Regions from separate parts of the Rossellomorea marisflavi genome, predicted to be linked through region 2. Evidence: riboswitches for the same ligand, from Rfam matches in the RefSeq annotation. Region 2 holds a riboswitch; each other region holds the start of a gene.
What was found. A riboswitch is a leader RNA that binds a small molecule or an ion and turns the genes downstream of it on or off. The one in region 2 is predicted to bind S-adenosylmethionine.

Region 1: it holds a riboswitch for S-adenosylmethionine, as region 2 does, so the genes downstream of both, K6T23_RS18670 (O-acetylhomoserine aminocarboxypropyltransferase/cysteine synthase family protein) here and K6T23_RS21295 (5-methyltetrahydropteroyltriglutamate--homocysteine S-methyltransferase) in region 2, are expected to answer to the same signal.
Region 3: it holds a riboswitch for S-adenosylmethionine, as region 2 does, so the genes downstream of both, metK (methionine adenosyltransferase) here and K6T23_RS21295 (5-methyltetrahydropteroyltriglutamate--homocysteine S-methyltransferase) in region 2, are expected to answer to the same signal.

The regions. Positions count from the first base shown of each region.
Region 1 is NZ_CP081870.1:3,574,165-3,578,382, forward strand. It holds gene metX (homoserine O-acetyltransferase MetX) at 1-331, opposite strand, end outside; gene K6T23_RS18670 (O-acetylhomoserine aminocarboxypropyltransferase/cysteine synthase family protein) at 345-1,640, opposite strand; SAM riboswitch class I at 1,769-1,882, opposite strand; gene K6T23_RS18675 (trans-sulfuration enzyme family protein) at 2,014-3,153, opposite strand; gene K6T23_RS18680 (redoxin domain-containing protein) at 3,234-3,806, opposite strand; gene K6T23_RS18685 (class I SAM-dependent methyltransferase) at 3,820-4,218, opposite strand, start outside.
Region 2 is NZ_CP081870.1:4,132,074-4,136,291, reverse strand. It holds gene K6T23_RS21300 (6-phospho-beta-glucosidase) at 1-1,311, shown strand, start outside; SAM riboswitch class I at 1,393-1,502, shown strand; gene K6T23_RS21295 (5-methyltetrahydropteroyltriglutamate--homocysteine S-methyltransferase) at 1,576-2,700, shown strand; gene K6T23_RS21290 (EamA family transporter) at 2,741-3,628, shown strand; gene K6T23_RS21285 (hypothetical protein) at 3,852-4,218, shown strand, end outside.
Region 3 is NZ_CP081870.1:3,151,840-3,156,057, reverse strand. It holds gene pckA (phosphoenolpyruvate carboxykinase (ATP)) at 1-1,303, opposite strand, end outside; SAM riboswitch class I at 1,592-1,727, shown strand; gene metK (methionine adenosyltransferase) at 1,939-3,138, shown strand; gene K6T23_RS16425 (gamma carbonic anhydrase) at 3,508-4,023, opposite strand; gene K6T23_RS16420 (alpha/beta fold hydrolase) at 4,110-4,218, shown strand, end outside.

The sequences.
Region 1 (4,218 bases), 560 kb from region 2:
ATCCGTATCGTTTGCCGGTCTCGGGATCCTCTGATGCAGGACCCGTGGCCCCCTCGCAGCCTCCGAGGACGTTGAAGGCGATGACGTTGTAGCGGTTGGTATCGATGTAGGAGCCTGCACCGATCAAGCCGTCCCACCATCCCTTATCTTCACTCGTCCCTTTCACGATATGGGTGCCGGTGAGGGCATGGCAGACAAGGATGACGGGACCTGATTGATTCCCGGTACGTTCATAGGGCAACCTGACATTCCGGAGGGTTTCTCCGTTTTCAAGGACAAGGGACGGAAGGGTGACGGTGTTCAATTCATATGGTGTCGTATCGCTACTCATTCCTCCGCCTCCTTCACACGTTTGACGTTTCGCGTGCCTTCTCGATGGCTTCATCCAGGGAAGAGATCAGATCCTTCGCTGATTCCAGGCCGACCGACAGCCTGACAAGGTCTTCCGTCACGCCCGTTGCCCTGATCTCCTCGTCGTTCAGCTGCTGATGGGTCGTGGAAGCCGGGTGGATGATCAGGGATTTCGCATCCCCCACGTTGGCCACATGGGACCAGAGCGAGATATTGTCCACCACTTTGCGTCCTGAATCCCGGCCACCTTTGATCCCGAAGACGACGATGGAGCCCGCGCCGTTCTCCAAGTATTTCTTGGCCAGTTGGTGCGACGGGTGCGAAGCGAGCCCAGGATAGGAGACCCAGGCAACCCCATCATGGGATTCAAGATGCTCGGCGATTTTCCGTGCATTCTCTGTATGGCGTTCGATGCGGAGGTGTAGCGTCTCTAATCCCTGCAGGAGAAGGAAGGCGTTCTGCGGACTCAGGCAGGCGCCAAGGTCACGAAGCAGTTGGACCCTGAGCTTGGTGATGAACGCCGCCGCCCCGACATCCTGCGCATAGCGAAGGCCGTTGTAGCTTCGGTCCTCTTCAGTGAATCCCGGGAACTTCTTGTTGTTCCAATCGAATTTCCCTCCGTCGATGACGACGCCTCCGATCGCTGTACCATGACCACCGATCCATTTGGTGGCCGAATGGATGACGATGTCTGCCCCCCACTCGATCGGCCTGGTCACATACGGTGTGGCGAAGGTGTTATCGATGATAAGCGGGATTTCATGTTCGTGGGCCACTTTGGCGACCGCTTCGATATCAAGGACATGAAGGCTAGGGTTGCCAATCGTTTCGGCGAATACGGCCTTTGTCTTCTCGTTGATGGCGCTTCGGAAGTTTTCCGGATCCGTTGGGTCGACGAAGCGCACGGTGATGCCGTATTTCGGCAGGGTGGTGGAGAAGAGATTGTAGGTGCCTCCGTACAGATTCGTCGCTGCTACGATTTCGTCCCCGGCTCCTGCGATATTCAGGATTGAGAGGGAGATCGCCGCCATGCCCGATGATACTCCGAGGGCCCCGATGCCGCCTTCAAGGAGAGCCAGACGTTTCTCCAGAACGTCCACCGTCGGGTTCATGATCCGCGTATAGATATTCCCCGGCTCTTCCAGTCCGAAAAGCTTCGCAGCGTGCTCACTGCTGTCAAACACATATGAAGTAGTTTGGTAGATCGGCACGGCGCGTGATCCCGTGGTAGGATCTGCTTCCTGTCCTCCGTGAAGCAAAAGTGTGTCAAAATCGAATGAATTCGTCATCGTACATTCCTCCTGAGTGTTTGTTTTAATGATTGGGTTTGTTCTGTGATGGATGATGGTCGGGGCTGAAAAGGGGCAAAAATAAAAACCCCCTTCCTAAGAAGAGGGTCTAATTGAATAGGGTCCTCCTCTTATCTTTCAGGCAATGCGCCTGCAGGAATTAGCACCTTTTCATGGCAAATATGCACATGAAGGTTGCCGGGTTTCATCGGGCCTAGTCCCTCCACCTCTCTGGATAAGAGCATTAAGTTGTAAGTGTTCGTTAGCAAGAATTATAAAGGCTATCCCCTCTGGGAGTCAAGGTTATTTTTAGAATTTTTCGTCTAATCTCCCATTGACGCCTGCCACTGCTGACTTGAGAGCGTTATGCTTTTTAAATCTCATGACACTTGCTGATCGCTGAAAGCATTTGTGATTTAATGTCTTCCGGGTCCTCGATTCCAAGTGAAATCCGGACCACATGCGTATTGATCCCGAGCTTCTTCTGCGCTTCCTCCGGAAGGGACCTGTGAGATGTCCCCAAAGGATAGGAAACCGTCGTTTCAACCCCGGCCAGGGACGGGATGATCTTGATCCAGCCAAGTGACTTGAAGAAGGTACTCATATCGGCGGATGGTTCAAGCTCGATGGTGACGATGGCTCCATGACCTTTCTCAGATAGATTATTCGGATAGTAGACGCGTTTGACCCATTCGTGCCTCCTGAGTTCGACGGCAAGGAGCTCGGCATTCAGGGCCTGCCTTTCCATACGGAGGGCAAGGGTCTTCGCTCCCCGGCAAGTGAGCCACGCCTCGAACGGGCTCAGATTGGCCCCAAGGTTGACGATCTTCGCTCTTGCCTTATCCACCAGATCCTGCCTTCCGGTCACAACACCTGCTGTGACATCACTATGACCGCCTATGTACTTCGTTGCGCTATGGGCGACGATATCAATGCCTTCAGTGAAAGGCTTACGGAGGAACGGGGTCGCAAACGTATTGTCGATCATCGTCGTGAGACCATGTTCTTTCGCCAGCTCCACCATGGCTGGAATATCCTCTACCCTCATGAAGGGATTCGTCACCGTTTCACTATAGAGAAGTTTTGTCGAGTCGGTGATCGCTGCTTCCACTGCATCCCGGTCGGTGAAGTCCACGAATGAAGTGGAAATACCGAAGCCCGCAAGCTCTTCCTTCAGCATATGGAAGGTCCCGCCGTACAGATCTTCAGCAGCAATGATATGATCCCCTGCCTGGACGACAGACAGGATCCCTACGAGGATCGCGGATAAACCCGATGAAGCGGCGACTCCTGCCGGTGCTCCTTCAAGGGCTGCTACAAGACCTCCCAGCTCATCAGGATTGGGATTCCCCGTCCGTGTGTATAGATAGGGTGATTTCCCCTCATAGAACCCTTCCAGTTCCTCCAGGGATGAAAAGGAAAAAGCAGATGTTTGATAGATTGGTGTAGTTTTACTTTTGATTTCCTCTGTTCCTTTCAACTGGCTATGTACGACCTTGGTGGTGAAATTCATTTCGTGGCCATCCTCTCTCTACGAAAATAGGTATGTAGAAGAGTGTACCATATTCAGAAGATTCCGAGAAGAAAAGTGGTTCAATTCATTCCTTCTACCATCTCTTTCATCATTTCCTGGTTCATCGGACCGAGGATTTTATGCTGGATGATTCCCTCCGAGTCGATCATGAACGTGGTCGGGATCGTAATGATGCTGTAGGCATCCCCGACGGCTCCGTCTTTATCAAGGAGTACCGGGAACGTGATCTCGTATCCGTCCACAAACTTTTGCGCCGCACCTTCCATACGCTCCTGGGACGTGAGGTTCACGGCAAGGATTTCTGCACCGGGCTCTTTCTGATAATATTCCTCCATATGGGGCATCTCAGCCTTGCAGGGTGGACACCACGTTGCCCAGAAATTCAAGATGACCTTCTGTCCCCTATAATCCGAGAGGCGCACTTCTTTTCCTTCCAGTGTGGTCAGGGTGAAGTCCGGTGGCTGATCACCTTTGGAAAGCCCCGTCTCCGCATCGGATAAGTCCATGGATTCACTCGCAAGCTGGGCTGCTGCGTCTTTTTCCTTCTGATCCTGCTGATGCCGGACGAAATTCACCAGGAAGATGGCGACGAGGACACCGATGAGTCCCAATGATAGTATTCGTTTGTTCATGTAATCCCTTCCTTTATAGGCCGGATCTCCGCACAGCCTTTCTGGCAATCAAATAGTAAATGGTCGATCTCAAATACCCTTTCTCCACTTCATAGCCCGCCGACTGAAGCTTCCTCACCAGATCATCGGAAGAAAGGCTGTTCCCCTGTGGGAGCGCTTCCGTTTCAATGATCAGCCAAAGACCGTCATCCCTGAGCATATCCCTGAGATCCTGGATCACTTTGACAAGATTCGGCAACTCATGGAGCACAAATCTCGTAATGACCTTATGAAGCGTGTTCTGTGAAAAACGGATATATTCAAATGACATATGTTCATAAAGGATGTTTTCTACCTGCAGTTCCTCCGCGCGCCGCTTCAGCTCTTCCAGGGCACCCCGGTCGAGGTCGACGGCATGCACATCGGTACTTAC
Region 2 (4,218 bases):
AAAGGGAATATACCACACCTGGAACTTCAAGATGATCTTTACTACCCGTCACATGAGGCCATCGATTTTTATCATCACTACAAAGAAGATATCAAGCTGTTTGCCGAGATGGGCTTTAAATGCCTTCGGGTGTCTGTATCATGGGCAAGGATCTTCCCGAACGGGAACGACGCTGAGCCGAATGAAGAAGGATTGACGTTCTATGAAAACCTCTTCGCAGAGCTCAAATCGAACGGAATCGAACCCGTTGTAACCATCGCCCATTTCGATGTGCCCGTCCATCTGATTGAAACGTTCGGAAGCTGGAAAGGCCGTGAGCTCGTCGGATTCTACGAAACGTATGCCCGTACTCTTTTCAATCGTTTTAAAGGGACCGTGAAATATTGGATGACGTTCAATGAAATCAATATGCTTTTCCATCTGCCTTTCCTTGGGGCAGGAATTGTGTTCAAAGAAGGTGAAAATCGGGATCAGGTCCTCTATCAGGCTGCTCATCATCAGCTTGTCGCCAGTGCCCTTGCCGTGAAGGCACTTCATGAGATCGATCCGGAGGCACAGATCGGGTGCATGCTGGCCGCAGGTGTCACGTATCCGTACTCCTGTAATCCGGAAGATATCTGGGCGGGAATCGAACGGGACCGCGAATCCTACTTCTTCATCGACGTTCAGTCCCGTGGAGCGTATCCGGGCTATGCGAAGCGCTTCTTCCGGGAGCAGGAGTGGGATCTCCAGATGGAAGAAGGCGATGAAGACATTCTTAAGGCTTATACGGTGGATTACATCGGATTCAGCTATTACTCCAGCCGCACGATCAGCCGTGATCCCGAAATCCTCGGGAAGATGACGGCAGGAAATGTGTTCCCTTCGGTCAAAAATCCTCATTTGAAAACATCGGAATGGGGATGGACCATCGATCCAAAAGGGATCCGAATTACGGCCAATCAATTGTATGATCGCTATCAAAAACCATTATTCGTCGTGGAAAACGGCCTCGGGGCCATCGACGAGCCCGGCGCAGATGGGGAAATCAACGATGCCTATCGAATCGATTATCTCTCAGCACATCTCCGCGAACTGAATGAGGCGATCAAGGACGGAGTCCAACTGCTGGGCTACACATGCTGGGGACCGATTGATATCGTCAGCGCGTCAAGCGGCGAAATGAAAAAGCGATATGGCTATATCCATGTAGAAAAAGACAACGAAGGCAATGGCACCCTCAACCGATCCAAGAAGGCCAGCTTCGACTGGTACAAACAGGTGATTGAGACGAATGGAGCGGCATTGGAGAACGAAACCGTCAAAAGTTGAGCGGTTAATTTCCCTCATCCCATTGACAACAGGAGTTGAATCCTGAATAATTATTATATTGAGAAAATTAAATAGCGATATTCCTTATTAAGAGTGGTGGAGGGACTGGCCCTGTGAAACCCGGCAACCGCTGTTCAAACTTGAACAGAATGGTGCTAAATCCTTGAACGAGATTCGTTCGGAGATGAGGAAGAGACGAGAATCATAAGGCTCTTCCTTTTACCGGGAAGGGCCTTTTTATATGAAGAAAGGGAGAGGATTCAGATGACACACGTACAAACAAAAGGAAAGAAAGCAATAAAGGCCCCGTTCCGGGCAGATCAAGTGGGGAGCCTGCTGAGGTCGGAAAGGATCAAGGAAGCACGCGAACGGAGAGGGAATGGAGAGCTATCCGCAGCTGAACTCCGACGAATCGAGGATGAAGAAATCATCCGCATCGTCGACAAGCAAAAGGAAATCGGCCTCCAAGTCGTGACCGATGGTGAATTCAGGAGGGCGTGGTGGCACTTCGACTTCCTTGAAGGTCTGGATGGCGTCGAAGGATATGAATCGGACCAGGGCATCAAGTTCCATAACACGACGACCAAGGCACGTGGCATCAAAGTGACGGGGAAAGTGGACTTCACGGATCATCCGATGCTGAAAGACTACGAATTCCTTCATGGAATTGCAGGCGATCACACAGCCAAGATGACGATTCCGAGTCCGAATATGCTTTTCTTCAGAGGCAAGATTGAAACAGACGTATACGGTGATCATCTGGATGCTTTCCACCACGATGTAGCCGAAGCCTACAAAAAGGCAATCCGTGCTTTCTACGATGCAGGCTGCCGCTATCTGCAGCTCGACGATACGGCATGGTCGGTATTCTTCTCCGAACAGGGACATGAGCAGATCAAGGCATTTGGCCGCGAACCCGACGAACTCAGGGAATCCTTCGCCCGCACCATCAATGAGGCTGTGAAGGATCGTCCAGAGGACCTTGTCGTGACCATGCATATTTGTAGAGGGAATTTCAAATCGACATGGGTGGCGGAAGGCGGATATGAAGCGGCTGCCGAAACCATCTTCGGCGGGCTCGACCTCGACGGGCTATTCCTGGAGTTCGATGATGATCGTTCCGGAGGCTTCGAACCGCTGCGCTATGTGAAGAATCCGAATCTCCAGATCGTCCTCGGTCTTGTGACGTCGAAACATGGAGAGCTCGAGGCGACGGAAGACGTCGAGGCACGGATACAGGAAGCTGCGCGCTATGTGGACATCAACCAGCTCTGTCTCAGTCCCCAATGTGGATTCGCCTCAACAGAAGAAGGAAATCTGTTGACGGAAGCAGAACAATGGAAGAAACTGCAACACGTGCTCGCCATTGCCGATCGGGTGTGGGAATGAGGTTCCCATTCAGCCAGTAATCGATTAGGAGGGGGTTGGATTGCGGATACAGTATGCTCTCTTTATCCTCATGGCCGCCATGCTGTGGGGAACAACGGGGACGATACAGGCACTGGCACCGGAAGGCGTCCATCCGATTGCCATCGGAGCGGTGCGTCTGGCCATAGGAGGCTTATTTCTCCTTCTATTATCCTTGGGAAAAATACATTGGAAAGGGTGGCCTTTGAAAGGAACCGTGGCGGCCGCTCTTTGCATGGCACTTTACCAGCCTTTCTTTTTCTCGGCAGTCAGTATAACAGGGATTGCAATCGGGACCGTCATTGCCATCGGAAGCGCCCCGGTCATAGCAGGACTCCTTGAATGGGGGATAAAAAGGAAGGTCCCCCAAGCATCCTGGTGGGTCTCCACCGCCATGGCCATCGCAGGCTGCATCCTTCTGTTCACGAATAGAGGGTCGGTCGTTGCCGACCCGCGCGGTATCCTCCTCGCACTGGGGGCGGGGGCTTCATTTGCCGGGTACACCATGATCAGCGGAACCCTTGTCAATAGAAGGGAAACACTTCCCGTGGTCGCTGTCGTGTTCATGCTGGGTGCATTCTTCCTCACGCCCTTCCTCTTCCTCTATGATCTATCGTGGCTTATGGAGGTAAGGGGAGCCGGGGTCGCCCTGCACCTTGGGGTCGTGGCAACAGGACTTGCCTATCTTCTCTTTGCACGTGGACTGGTGAAGGTGCCTGCCTCAACCGCCGTGACGCTCTCCCTCGCCGAACCCCTCACCGCCACCATGCTCGGGGTCTTCCTGATTGGTGAATCCCTTGACGCCCTATCGTGGTTGGGCGTCGGGCTCCTCTTTCTAGGAATCATATTATTAGTGGGGAAAAAGGGAGTGGATTCGAATAAAGATAAAGGACAAATGAGATCAGCTTAGGCTGGTCTTTTTTTGAGGAGAAATGTGTATTGTAAGTAAGGTAATGCAAATTTCGGAGCGACTCTAAGTCAGTGAATAAAAAATATACATTAATGTTTATAATTGGAATTATTGTGGAATGTATGTAATGAAAAAGGTACTAGTTTTTAGTGAATTCTAACTTTTAGCTTGAGGCTCCTGCTACAATGCTTATAAAGAGTGCATACATAAAAGGAGTGGAGATATGAGAAAAAAACTATTATTTATTGGCTTTACAGTTCTAATTATTATTGTGTTAGGGGGGTGGTTGCTTATGAAAATGTCTGAACGTCCTGCTGCTTTAAAAGATTCGCTCACAGCAAGTCATTTAGATAAGGAATCTAGAACGAGTGACGGTTTTTTTAGATATACATCGAAGAAAAATGAGTATTCTATGTTTTTTCCTGAAAAATATGTAATCGATAGGGAAACGTTTCAAGAAAGAAAAGAATTTGAATCTTGGAGAATGTTATCTAAAGAAAATGATGAAAAAGCCCTGATACGCTCAATAAAAATTTTATACAACAATAACGATAGCATCCCTGATGCATTTTTTGAACGTTATAGTTTTG
Region 3 (4,218 bases), 980 kb from region 2:
CGCCATATTCCCCGCCGGTCCATCCGGTGTTCACGAGGTATACCTGGGCATTATGTTCATCGATCTTCTTGCCGAGCATCTCCGCGTAGCGGATGGCAGGAAGAGGGAGGAACGGTGACCCGAAGCAGGTAGAGAAGGTTGCTTCAGGGGATGTGATGCCGCGTTCTGTGCCGGCAAGCTTGGACGTATAACCGCTCAAGAAGTGGTACATGGCCTGCTCCTTTGTAAGCTTGCTGATTGGAGGTAGCACACCGAATGCGTCCGCCGTCAGGAATACGATCGTGTTCGGATGACCGGCAACGCTTGGGTCGACGATATTTTCCATCGCTTGAAGGGGATAGGCTGCCCGCGTGTTTTCCGTCATGGATGCATCCTCATAATCAGAGGCACGGGTATCTTCATCGACTGCCACATTCTCCAGTACGGAACCGAAGCGGATCGCATCGAAGATCTGAGGCTCTTTTTCGCGGGTCAGGCCGATGCATTTTGCATAGCAGCCCCCCTCGATATTGAATACGCCGTTCGGTGACCAGCCATGCTCGTCATCACCGATGAGCCTGCGGTTGGGATCGGCAGAAAGGGTCGTTTTACCTGTACCTGACAGTCCGAAGAAGAGAGCGACATCACCTTCAAGGCCCACGTTGGCAGAGCAGTGCATGGAAAGGATTTCCGACTCGGGTAGAACGTAGTTCATGACGGAAAAGATTGACTTCTTCATTTCACCCGCATACTCCGTGCCGCCGATAAGGACGATTCGTTTCTCGAACGAAACGATGATGAACGTTTCAGAATGGGTCCCATCCACAGCGGGATCTGCTTTGAAATGAGGGGCCGATACAATCGTGAATTCCGGTTCGTGACCGCTCAGCTCCCCGTCTTCGGGACGGATGAAGAGCTGATGAGCGAACAGATTATGCCACGCAAGCTCATTGATCACCTGGATTGGAAGGCGGTGCTTACGGTCGGCTCCCGCATACCCGTTGAACACGAACAGTTCTTCTTTTTGTTGAAGGTAATCAAGGACCTTTCCATACAATCGGTCAAATGATTCTTCCGAGATCGGCTGATTGACCTTGCCCCACTCGATTTTATCTTTGGAGGAAGCTTCTTCCACAATGAATTTATCCTGAGGTGAGCGACCGGTGTATTTTCCGGTTTTGGCCCTGACGGCACCGGATGAGGTCAGGATCCCTTCGTTTCGCTGAAGGATTTTTTCCACCAGCTGCGGGACGGATAATTGTTGGTGTATGTTTTCGCCGTTCAGTAATTGCGTCAACTCATTTGATTTGCTCACAGTATTCATTCGAACCCTTCCTTTATGTGAATTTTAAGTAAGTTTGCTTCTCGATGATTAGTATAACACATTAGAAATATTAGTCTATACTATATAATCTTTTTTCTGAAAAATAATTAACATATCCTTGTTTTATGCTCGTATAATCCTATTTATATGCGAAATATCGGATTAACGTTAACGCTTTGGACGATTATGATGTCTTAATGAAAAAGGGGGAGGGGATGGTTAAACCTAGCAGGGGGAAAGTGTTGACACTCCGCCGTTGAACCGTTATTATTGTACCTTGAACGGATACTCTTATCCTGAGCTGGTGGAGGGAGCAGACCCTATGAAACCCAGCAACCTGCTATGAAATAGAGGGAAACAGAACGATTTTCCCAAGAGCGAAGGTGCTAAACTGAGGCAAGGTGCAAACCTTGAACGATAAGAGAGAAAAGGCGCGGCTAAAAGTTCAACCCTTTCCTCTGCATGATTTCCAGAGGGAGGGTTTTTTATTTGACCTGCTACATGGCAATCCCCGGGTCCGATCCCGGCAGCGGGGCCGCCGTGTTTACTTCATACTACTTAGGGAAATGAGTACCGTATCTGCTTCGCTAAATTCGCCGGAAGCCACCGGCAAATGTGTTTAAGGAGGAACCTTGATGTCAACTAAACGTCGTCTGTTTACATCTGAGTCCGTAACGGAAGGACATCCAGATAAAATTTGTGACCAAATCTCTGATTCAATTCTTGATGCTATTCTTACGAATGATCCCAATGCGCGTGTAGCTTGTGAAACATCCGTTACTACTGGTCTCGTTCTTGTTGCCGGTGAAATCACAACCAACACGTATGTCGATATCCCGAAAATCGTCCGCGAAACCATCCGCGAAATCGGATATACGCGTGCAAAATACGGTTTCGATGCTGAAACATGTGCCGTCCTCACATCAATCGATGAGCAATCGGCTGATATCGCTCAAGGGGTGGATCAGGCCCTTGAAGCCCGTGAAGGACAAATGAGCGAGGAAGAGATCGACGCCATCGGTGCCGGTGACCAAGGTCTCATGTTCGGATTCGCCTGTAATGAAACGAAGGAGCTTATGCCTCTTCCGATCTCCCTTTCTCATAAGATCTCCCGTCGCCTGACTGAAGTACGTAAAGAAGAGATCCTTCCTTACCTTCGTCCGGATGGGAAAACGCAAGTGACGGTTGAGTACGATGAGAACGACAAGCCTGTCCGCATCGACACGATTGTCATCTCTACGCAGCATCACCCTGAAGTGACGCTTGAGCAAATCCAGCGCAATCTGAAGGAATATGTGATCGATCCGGTCGTTCCAAAAGAATTGATCGACGAAAACACAAAATACTTCATCAACCCGACTGGTCGCTTCGTTATCGGTGGACCTCAAGGAGATGCCGGTCTGACAGGCCGTAAGATCATCGTTGATACGTATGGTGGATACGCGCGTCACGGCGGTGGTGCATTCTCTGGTAAGGATGCTACCAAGGTTGACCGCTCTGCGGCCTATGCTGCACGTTACGTTGCGAAAAACATCGTGGCTGCAGGACTTGCCGAGAAGTGTGAAGTTCAGCTTGCATACGCCATCGGTGTTGCACAACCCGTATCGATCTCTGTCGACACATTCGGAACCGGACAAGTATCCGAAGATGTATTGGTGGACGTTGTCCGCAATAACTTCGATCTTCGCCCGGCAGGCATCATCAAGATGCTTGACCTTCGTCGCCCGATCTACAAACAGACGGCTGCTTACGGTCACTTCGGACGTAATGACCTTGATCTTCCTTGGGAGCGTACAGACAAAGCAGACGCTCTTAAAGCAGAAGCGCTTGCTTGATTATCCTTAAGAACTAAATAAGGCTGTAACATTCGTGTTTCAGTCATAGAAAAGCCCGGACCGATTTGCCTGTGATATGGCAAATCAGTCCGGGTTTTTAATTTGGTCCAAGACCATGACGACTTTATTGTTTCCAGCGGGTGATTGCTGGAAGAGCAGCATCCCGCAGGCTTGCCGGGAATGCTTTCGGATTATGCGAAGAAAGCGACGTCTTCCGCGGAAGTCATGAGCGATATGAAAAACCTATACGGACCGTGTTCGTCATGCTATGGTCCCTTTTTCGTTTTCGTACTACCCTCTTTTTATTCGGGGTCCTTACAAACAATCCGAGTAATCTCCATCAAGTTGGGGTATCCCAAGTATAAGTGACTAGAGGGGCTTGGCGGCTTTATAATGCTGCGCTTTTTCCGCATACTCCCTTGAGATCCGCTCCATGTCCATGATATCGTCTTCATTCAACTCCCTGACAACCTTGGCGGGTCTTCCGAATGCAAGGGTATTGGGAGGGATGACTTTCCCTTGAGGGACCAGGCTCCCGGCTCCGATGAAGGCGCCTTCACCGATCTCGGCATTATCCAGTATGATCGAACCCATGCCGATCAACGCCTTTTTTCGGATTTTGCAGCTGTGCAGGATGACTGCGTGACCTACGGTGACTTCATCCTCGATGATCAGGGGGTTGTCCGGACTTTGGTGAAGCACGGAGTTATCCTGGATATTGACCTTTTTTCCGATCTTGGTCGGGGCGACATCCCCGCGGATGACGGAATTGAACCAGACGCTCGATTCTTCCCCGATCTCGACATCCCCGGAGATTGTCACATAATCTGCAATATATGCAGACTCTGCAATGAGCGGTTTTTTATTATAATATGGATAGAGCACTTTATACTAACCCCTTTCAGAAATATTTACTATAATAAATGGTAGCAGAATTTTTCGGAATTACCATCTTTAAAGGAGGATTCGCCATGTGGAAATGGGAAACGGATCAAGAAGCAAAGGCAGTCATCGTCATCATTCACGGAGCAATGGAGCATCACGGCCGTTATGGTTGGCTCATTGAAATGTGGCGCTCGG